Regions from separate parts of the Rossellomorea sp. LJF3 genome, predicted to be linked through region 1. Evidence: a T-box and tRNA genes for the amino acid it is inferred to sense, from the RefSeq annotation. Region 1 holds a T-box; the other holds one or more tRNA genes.
What was found. The T-box of region 1 lies ahead of trpS (tryptophan--tRNA ligase). A T-box ahead of a tRNA ligase gene usually reads a tRNA of that ligase, here a tRNA-Trp.
Positions count from the first base shown of each region.

Region 2: it encodes a tRNA-Trp, which carries the amino acid that the T-box ahead of trpS (tryptophan--tRNA ligase) is inferred to sense. The anticodon was not compared.

Region 1 covers NZ_JBANLY010000002.1:32,391-37,334, forward strand. Annotated here, with positions in the region: gene V8G47_RS02645 (peptide ABC transporter substrate-binding protein) at 1-159, opposite strand, end outside; gene V8G47_RS02650 (DUF3899 domain-containing protein) at 670-1,053, shown strand; T-box leader at 1,097-1,329, shown strand; gene trpS (tryptophan--tRNA ligase) at 1,381-2,379, shown strand; gene V8G47_RS02660 (YjbA family protein) at 2,493-3,242, opposite strand; gene V8G47_RS02665 (DUF2268 domain-containing protein) at 3,687-4,448, opposite strand; gene fabF (beta-ketoacyl-ACP synthase II) at 4,544-4,944, opposite strand, start outside.
Region 2 covers NZ_JBANLY010000002.1:280,753-285,696, forward strand. Annotated here, with positions in the region: gene V8G47_RS03865 (ABC transporter substrate-binding protein) at 1-1,015, opposite strand, end outside; gene V8G47_RS03870 (carbohydrate ABC transporter permease) at 1,098-1,925, opposite strand; gene V8G47_RS03875 (carbohydrate ABC transporter permease) at 1,925-2,821, opposite strand; tRNA gene V8G47_RS03880 (tRNA-Gly) at 3,131-3,204, opposite strand; tRNA gene V8G47_RS03885 (tRNA-Leu) at 3,209-3,292, opposite strand; tRNA gene V8G47_RS03890 (tRNA-Cys) at 3,301-3,374, opposite strand; tRNA gene V8G47_RS03895 (tRNA-Gly) at 3,382-3,456, opposite strand; tRNA gene V8G47_RS03900 (tRNA-Gln) at 3,461-3,532, opposite strand; tRNA gene V8G47_RS03905 (tRNA-His) at 3,572-3,647, opposite strand; tRNA gene V8G47_RS03910 (tRNA-Trp) at 3,659-3,732, opposite strand; tRNA gene V8G47_RS03915 (tRNA-Tyr) at 3,849-3,932, opposite strand; tRNA gene V8G47_RS03920 (tRNA-Thr) at 3,949-4,024, opposite strand; tRNA gene V8G47_RS03925 (tRNA-Phe) at 4,039-4,114, opposite strand; tRNA gene V8G47_RS03930 (tRNA-Asp) at 4,424-4,500, opposite strand; tRNA gene V8G47_RS03935 (tRNA-Met) at 4,592-4,665, opposite strand; tRNA gene V8G47_RS03940 (tRNA-Val) at 4,733-4,808, opposite strand; tRNA gene V8G47_RS03945 (tRNA-Glu) at 4,840-4,914, opposite strand; tRNA gene V8G47_RS03950 (tRNA-Ser) at 4,930-4,944, opposite strand, start outside.

The DNA.
Region 1 (4,944 bases):
ACTCTCGATAAGATTAAGTACCTGTTCTTTCTTTTCGTCAGAACCGCCTGCACCTGATCCTTCTTCATTGCCTTCAGTCTTCTTGTCGCCGCCACATGCAGCCAAGAAAGTACTTAGAGCCAGAAGAAGAACCAGCAAGAATGAAAACTTTTTCTTCATCTTGAAATTGACCTCCTCGTAAATCTCATATTTATTTATCTTCTAATTTTCAGAAGATTTGTTACTTATTATACATGATAGAGAAATTATTGCAATATGAATTTAACAGTTTTTTTGGTAAATTATCAGATTAGTAGGTATATTGTTGTTAAAACCCCGGTATATCAACGTTTTTTCTAAACATTTTAGAGAGTTTGTCCCATTACAAATGTTACAAACGTAAATTTCTTCTGGATGAAACTACTTTACAATATCGATGATTCCCCATCATCTGACGCTCCCCTTCTATTATAAATATTAAAACATCAGACTAAATATAAATAATAGAATTAATACTTATTTATATTTCTATAATAATTAGAAATCAGATACCGTTCGTATGTACGCCCTGCATGGATGTCTGTCGTCTTTCCTTATACACTTTTGAAAGAATTGTATATATATGAATGAGGATTGAATTATTCTTCTTCCTTCATGTATACTTTGGTTAAAAACATCTTAAGGAGCATTATGAAACGAATGAAATTGTTCAACGTACTTACCTTTCTTATATTTATCATTGCCGTGGTAGTCGCTTCACTGCAGGAAAAAGATCTGCTTCTTTCTATAATAGACAGTTTGTTTGTAATAGGGATTGCCTATATCAGTATCGGTGCCCTCCTTTATATTTTTGAAAAAGGATTTTTCAACGGGATCGTGTATGCACTTAAAAGGTTTCGCAACAGCACGAAACAGGGAAAGTATATTTCCCAGTTCGATGACCTGGATGAGATGAAAGAAGCACACGAAGAATATGGAGCACAACGTTCCTACTCCATTACGAAATCCTTTTTACTGACCGGAGGACTGACACTCGTCCTTTCGATTATCATGACCTACCTTCTGTACACTTGAATTCACCTTTTTTTTCTCATATAATATCTACATATGAATGAAAGTATAAGCATGGATGAAGAGGAGTACTTTTCAGGGTGATTAAAAGAGAGCTTGTGGTTGGTGCGAACAAGTATTCATTTGAAAAGGAATGGACTTCGGAGCTTTATGTGTGAAATGGAGTAGCACGTAACGGGATGACCTTACGTTAAAGAGGTTCCATGCACGTCATGGACTAAGCTGGCTCTAACGGGCACTTAGGGTGGCACCGCGGAAATCATCCCATTCGTCCCTATTTTTTATAGGACGGGTGGGTTTTTATTTTGTATAAAATTAGGAGGAAATGAAATGAAGACAATATTTAGTGGCATACAGCCGAGTGGGACGATCACCCTCGGTAATTACATCGGCGCAATGAAGCAATTCACCGAGCTCCAGGAAGAGTATAATTGTTATTTCTGTGTGGTTGACCAGCACGCGATCACGGTGGCTCAGGATAAAATGGAGTTGCGTAAAAACATCCGCAGTCTTGCAGCCCTGTATATCGCCTGTGGCATCGATCCGGAGAAATCCACATTATTCATTCAATCGGAAGTTCCTGCACACGCACAGGCTGGCTGGATCTTGCAGTGTGTCACCTACATCGGCGAGCTTGAAAGAATGACCCAATTCAAAGATAAATCTCATGGCAAAGAAGCCGTTTCAGCGGGATTATTAACGTATCCACCGCTTATGGCGGCTGACATCCTGTTATATGGAACAGATCTTGTTCCAGTCGGGGAGGATCAGAAGCAGCATCTGGAACTGACCAGGAACCTGGCAGAACGGTTCAACAATAAATACAATGATATCTTTACTGTGCCTGAAGTAAGAATCCCCAAAGTCGGTGCCCGTGTAATGTCCCTTCAGGACCCGTTGAAGAAGATGAGTAAATCCGATTCGAATCAGAAAGCGTTCATTACACTCCTTGACGATCCAAAACAGATCGAGAAGAAAATCAAAAGTGCCGTGACCGATTCAGATGGCATCGTGAAATACGATAAAGAAAACAAGCCCGGGGTGTCTAACCTCCTTTCGATCTATTCGATCCTTGAAGGTACTTCTATAGAAGAAATACAACAGAAATATGAAGGAAAAGGATACGGGGACTTTAAAAGCGACCTGGCACAGATGGTCATAGGCGCCATCAAGCCGGTACAGGACCGCTACTATGAGTTGATCGACTCAGAGGAATTGGATGAAATTCTTGATCGCGGTGCAGAAAAGGCAAACTTCGCAGCAAACAAAATGCTGAAGAAGATGGAAAAGGCCATGGGCTTGGGACGAAAAGAGAGAAAGAGGAAATAATAAGGAAGACCAGATACTGCTTGCGCGGTTTCTGGTCTTTTCTTTTGATTTATTCCCACCTGCATACAAAAAAACCTCAAGCCCACTCCGGACTCAAGGTTTACTGCGAATGATCAATTTACCTTAGGACGGTTCTCCACTTCCCATAGTTTTTCGAAAAATGGTTGTCCCTTTATCAAATTCTCACAGAGGGTGAGGTGCTTGTCCGACCAGCCGTACTGGGTTTCTTCATATAGCATCTGCCATATGTCTTCGAAGTCCATTTCCTGTATGGTGCGGTAGCGCTCCGGTGCCCATTCGGTGTACCAATAGCGGATCTCCGCCGTGTTGTTTGAACTGTGAAGTTGATCAAGGGCCATGAATAACAGCTGCTTCAATTGTCTTTCCTTCCTCGTCAGCCCGCTCATCATATAAGGATTCGGGGAAAGAATGTGATACGCATCCTCCCTTTTACTATCCGGCTCGATGGAATACTGTACCGTTTCATGACTTTCGACCATTTCATACACCAGTTGTTCCTGTCTTGGTATGAGCCTGCTTTTTCTGATTGGAACGGTGTATCCGATTGTATCCACTGCCAGTATCCCAGTGCCATCCGTCACAATGAAACAATAATCCAACTGGATCCGTTCGTGGTTTTTTCGCAGATATGCTTTTTGATAGACATGATGGAGCAGTTGTTGAGGTAACTCTGATAGATCATTCTCGATGTAATGAAACAGTGCTGTGTCTACTTTAATCAGAGGAACCTGATCCAGTAATTCAATAACGTCCTCTTTTCTCCACTCATGAAAATGACAGACATTGTAGCCATTTTCTTCGCCTTCGAACCAATTTACCCATACATCATGAAGATATAACATGATTGACCCCTCGCTTTGCTTCAATCTTATTTGTCAATCAGTATAGGCTAATCCGTGTAAATTTATTCCTATCATAAGGGGTTTTATGATAGACATTATATTTTTCTGCGGGGTATATAGATTGAGAGGGTGATGATGAGGATTCCCAAAAGGAATAAATAACATTCGACACGTGTTGAGACGAAGACTATATAGTCTGTAAATGTCATTCCGGTCGTAAGCAGATTTAAATACATGATTAAACTTACTCCTCCTGAAACAGCCAGTCCAAATCCTATAAAGAGCCCAAACAATTGTACCACCATACCTTCCGCCTCTATCCTTGCATTTAGATATTGGAGCCCGTCCATGCTTAGTATATTTTATGAAAGGAACAGGAAGATATGACGGCACAGGACATCCTATTTCAGGAAAACCCTATGGATTCAGCCATTCACGGGATTTCTATGGCAAAAATATTGATGACGGTTCCCCTATGAGGGATAGGGTTGACGAATCCTGCTTCTTTAAAAACTGTTGCACCAATCGGTAGCCCGAGGAATAGCCGAGCATTTTCGGAAAGGATTTCTGTCCAAGAAGCAGCTGATCATGAAGAGGACTATTCCGCCTCACTTCTAAATTGGGCTCTATCCATTTTTCATAGTAGCGGGACAACTCTTGTTCGTCATACGCTTTTGTCCAGGGAGCCACATATTTCTCTCCACAGTATTCTTTGACAGCATTTTCTGCCAGTCCTTCAAAGATGATGGAGTCAAGGAGCGTGTAGTGGTCCTCCTTTTTGCTTAACCGCTTCATTCTGACACAGTGATGATATTCATGGACAAATAATGCTTCATACTCTTTTGGATCTTCCTGGTCAGTAACGAAGAAGAAGATTTCATCTTTAAAGCATACCCCTGATTTTTTCATGGATGACTGAAACATCCCCCTTTTTTCCTGGACGGGGAATAGATAGATCGGGACGCTCGGTCCATTCCACTTCCGCTTATATTTTTTTTCAAAGAGAGCAAATCGTTCCCAAAGTTTCTTTTCTTTCATTTTTTCGTAAATATCTCCGGCGAGACGCGCAGAACGATACATTCCGTGCTTCGTGAGGTATTGATAAAACGATTGCTGATCGTCTTTGCCATTTTTCGTTTTCTTGAGTAGATCCAAGGGATTATCGATCCACTCTGCCAACCAATCATCTGTAGGTACAACTGCCACCTTCATCCCTCTTTCCATGTTTTTTAACATGTATATGTGAAAGAGGGAAGATTCACAACAAAAAGAGCCTGCTACACGTAACAGGCCCTTAATTGTTAATTTTGATATTTTTTAAATACGATGGTGGCATTATGACCACCGAATCCCAATGAATTACTCATCGCTACATTCACTTCTTGTTTCCTTGCTTCGTTTGCTACATAGTCGAGATCACAATCAGGATCCGGCGTTTCAATATTGATCGTAGGAGGAAGCACACTGTCTTTCATCGCCAATACGGTGAAAATCGCCTCAACGCCGCCTGCCGCACCAAGAAGGTGACCCGTCATTGATTTCGTCGAGCTCATGGCCAGTTTATAAGCATGGTCCCCGAATACTTCCTTCACAGCCATCGTTTCGTATTTATCATTATATGGAGTGCTTGTTCCGTGGGCATTGATGTAGTCCATCTCTTCCGGAAGGATTCCGCCATCTTCAAGTGCCATTTTCATCGCTC
Region 2 (4,944 bases), 250 kb from region 1:
AAGAAACCATCCACTCCAAGAATGTTTTCGCTTCTTCAAGGTGCTTGGAGTTCTTATTCAATACCCAGTTATTCGGCACTCCGACAGGAAGGCGATCTGCATTCTCGTCATTGCTGATTGGAATCGGAAGGAAGCCCATGTTGATATCAGGGTTGATTTCCGTGATCATGTTCTCAGTCCAGTTCCCTTGTTGAAGCATCGCCGTTTCACCAGAAGCAAACAACGTTACCTGCGTATTATAATCCGTCGTTAAAGGATTATCGTTGGCATATTTAAGTTCAGTGTCCAGTACCTCTTTGAACTGTTTGAACTTTTCGTTTCCTACAATCTTCTCAGATCCGTCATAAAGTCCCGCGATGAACTTATCTGGATCTTCCTGTTGTGCAAAAGGAATGTTCAGTAAATGCTGACCGATTACCCACCACTCGCCGTAACCAGCTGAGAATGGAGTGATTTTCTTCGCCTCGAGCTTCTTCGCAGCGTCCTTTAACTCATCAATCGTTTTAGGAGGCTCCGTGATGCCTGCTTTTTCGAATAAATCTTTGTTGTAAACAAATCCATACCCTTCCAAGTTAACAGGCATACCATAAAGCTTGCCGTCCTCATCCGTCATCGGAACTTTCCCGATCGGAAGGACATGCTCAACCCAAGGCTCGCCAGAAAGATCCGCAAGCTTCTCTTTCCAAAGCTCTAATTCTTTGAATCCACCATTGTTGAAAATATCCGGCTCTTCCCCTGAAGCAAATTTCGCTTTAAGTGCAGCACCGTAATCGGCACCTCCACCAACGGTTTCAAGCTTGATCTTAATGTTCGGATGCTCCGCTTCGAATTCTTTGATCATTTCCTGCAGCTGATCGGCAATTTCAACCTTGAACTGGAAGAAATTCAGTGTCACGACATCATCACCTGAACCGGAATCCCCGCCTGAGCTGCTTGTTTTGTCTTTAGAAGAACAACCTGCAATAATTCCAAATACTAAAACCAAAGACATACAAAGTAATAAAATACGTTTCATAAATGGATTGACCTCCCTGATATAAAATATTTTATATAAATTTCTGTATCAATGATAGACCATCTCGACAGAAACTTTATATCTACTTGATCGAGCCTGAAGCAATTCCTTTGATGATATGCTTCTGTAAAAACAGGAAGAAGATGATGATCGGTGTAATCCCGAGAACCAACGCTGCAAGTCCCATATCCCACTGCTTCGTATATTGTGCAAAGAACGAGCTGGCTGCAAGGGGGATTGTACGCAGTTCCGCATCCTGTAACACAAGGAGTGGAAGCAGGTAATCATTCCAGATCCACAATGTGTTCAAAATGATTACAGTCACCGTAATCGGCTTCAGTAATGGGAATACGATTCTCCAAAACACGCCAAACTGACTGCAGCCGTCTATCATCGCTGATTCCTCGATTTCAATCGGGACGGTTTTCACAAATCCGTGATATAAGAAGAGGGACAGTGGCACTCCGAACCCAAAGTACATGAGAATGAGACCAGGAATGCTATTTGTCAGTCCCAACGTGCCCCCAACCTTCATCAAGGGGATCATCACCGTCTGGAACGGGATCACCATGGCGGATACAAAGATGACAAATAGGATCTTACTGAACTTCCCTGGTGTACGAACCATTTTCCATGCTGCCATAGAACTGATGATCACCAAACCGATGTTACTGAACACCGTTATGACGAGCGAATTCCAGAAAGCCCGTGGAAAATTGATGACTTCCCACACTTTTGCATAGTTGGAAAACATAAATTCCTCCGGCCATGCTGCCGCATCAATCAAAATCGCAGCAAATGGTTTCACCGAGTTGACCAGTACGAAGTAGAAAGGGATAAGGAAGATGAGTCCGATTACAATCCCGATGATTTCTAATACAAATGTTCTCTTCGTATAACGATTGCCCATTATGCCTCAACCTCCTTCTTCTTCGTCACCATCACCTGAACCGTCGTAAATACAGCCACTACCACAAAGAACAGAATCGACTTCGCCGTCCCAAGTCCATAACGGTTATTCTGGAAAGCTTCCTGATAAATATTGATCGCCACGGATTGTGTAGAATTGAACGGCCCACCGCCTGTTAAGGAGATATTCAGATCGAATATCTTAAAGGCCATTGAAATCGTCAGGAAGAAACAAATCGTGAATGCAGGTAGTATTAACGGAATGATGATTTTTGTGAGGAGGGTCCAACTCGATGCACCATCTATCTTCGCTGCTTCAAGAAGTGAATTGTCCACCCCTTGCAATGCCGCTACATAAATGACCATCATATACCCCGAAATCTGCCATGCAAATACGATGACAATACCCCAGAAAGCCGTCTTCTCATCACCAAGCCATGGCATCTTAAAGAATCCGATATCCGTCATATTACCAAGTGACGCGAATCCCTTAACAAAGATGAACTGCCAGATGAACCCGAGTAACAACCCCCCGATGACGTTGGGGATAAAGAATACAGTCCTCAGGATATTGCGCGTCTTCAATGCGGCATTCAACAACAGGGCAAATCCGAATCCTATCAAGTTACTGATGATCACTGCCGCAAACATAAACTTCGTCGTGAACATGAATGAATTGAAAAACGTCTTATCATCCGTGAAGATCTTCTTGTAGTTATCGAACCCAACCCACTCAACAACCGAACTTACTCCATTCCATGAGGTGAAGGAATAATACACACCCATCAAGAACGGAAGAATCTGAATCACTAAGAAAAATAAAAGCGCCGGTCCAACAAAGGCAGCGTACGTCAGCAAGCTCTTATACTTGAACTTCTTCTTCGTCACTGCCTTCATTTGTACTTCTGGGCTCACTGGTCCAGTCTGAATCTTTGGTTCCACCCGTATCACCACCCTAACTGTGTAATCGCTTTCTTACATTATAATGGTAGCGCTTTCTTTAATAGGGGGACTCAATTGACTAAGAAGGTGAAAAATTTTGACTAGATGGGTTTTGTTTTGGTGGGTGGTGGGTAAATAAAAAGGTTGTGAATTATGAGTAGAGGTTAGTCTTGCATATGATTAAGTGGTACATGAAAATAAAATGCTGGAATTTCAACATTAAAAAAGACCTCCTCATAAAGAGAAAGTCTGTCGTATGTAAGTTGGAGCGGGTGAAGGGAATCGAACCCTCATCATCAGCTTGGAAGGCTGAGGTTTTACCACTAAACTACACCCGCGATGTGGTACCGGTGGCCGGGATCGAACCGGCACTCCAGAGGAACACGATTTTGAGTCGTGCGCGTCTGCCAATTCCGCCACACCGGCATTACATTTGGAGGCGGCAACCGGATTTGAACCGGTGATCAGGGTTTTGCAGACCCATGCCTTACCACTTGGCTATGCCGCCTTAATATTGGAGCGGAAGACGGGATTCGAACCCGCGACCCCCACCTTGGCAAGGTGGTGTTCTACCACTGAACTACTTCCGCACTACTGGGCTAGCTGGATTCGAACCAACGCATGTCGCAGTCAAAGTGCGATGCCTTACCGCTTGGCTATAGCCCACTGATAGTATATGTCACGGAAATAAAAATGTGACTTTTATGGGGCGACTGATGGGAATCGAACCCACGAATGCCTGAACCACAATCAGGTGCGTTAACCACTTCGCCACAATCGCCATGTTAAAATTGGCAGGGGTAGTAGGAATCGAACCCACACCAAAGGTTTTGGAGACCTTCGTTCTACCTTTAAACTATACCCCTATGAAATATATTAGTTTTTACAAAACCTTGATGCTATTCGCTTTGAAGCATAGTACTTCTCTCGCGTATAGTTTAAGGAGGATTATTTTACTCCGCTGACGCTTCGTAAAAAATCTTGGTGGAGGGGGGCAGATTCGAACTGCCGAACCCGAAGGAGCGGATTTACAGTCCGCCGCGTTTAGCCACTTCGCTACCCCTCCAGCTAAATCACTTGACTGGTGCCGGCAAGAGGACTTGAACCCCCAACCTACTGATTACAAGTCAGTTGCTCTACCAGTTGAGCTACACCGGCATCAAGTAAATAAATGGTGGCTCAGGACGGAATCGAACCGCCGACACATGGATTTTCAGTCCATTGCTCTACCAACTGAGCTACTGAGCCGTATTTAGTATGCATCCTACAATATGAATGTTGTAGTCCATCGTCCAGCTCTCAGGAAGCTGAATCAAGTAGTTGCTCGAGCTGTACGCTGATGTTTACTCGGGTGAAGCTTATTCACCGTGCTCTACCAACTGAGCTACTGAGCTAAATAGTTTTCGGCTTCCGCTAAGCTTCGAATCTCTTCGTCAGCTCACTCAGTCACATCCTCACGTATGTAAAATACGCTCCGGTGTTCCTTCGATCGCTTCCTCGACCTTCTCGCTTATCGAAACCCTTTTCCTTTTCAAGAAACAATACTCCAAGAAAAAATGGCGGTCCGGACGGGACTCGAACCCGCGACCTCCTGCGTGACAGGCAGGCATTCTAACCAACTGAACTACCGGACCAAAGTTTTTTCGCGCTAGCGAAAATAACTATCCTTGCGTCACTCATAAAAGATCAAAGTTAATCTTTTACTAATAACATGCAAAAATGGTATTGCGGGGACAGGATTTGAACCTGCGACCTTCGGGTTATGAGCCCGACGAGCTACCGAACTGCTCCACCCCGCGACGATATAAGTTACACATAATAATTAAGGAAGATTATTTTACTCCGCTTACGCTTCGTAAAAAATCATGGTGGAGGATGACGGGATCGAACCGCCGACCCTCTGCTTGTAAGGCAGATGCTCTCCCAGCTGAGCTAATCCTCCACTATGTAAATGAATTCTTCTTGAAAGAAAATGGTGACCCATACGGGATTCGAACCCGTGTTACCGCCGTGAAAGGGCGGTGTCTTAACCGCTTGACCAATGGGCCTTATTGAAAATATGATGGCGGAGAGCAAGG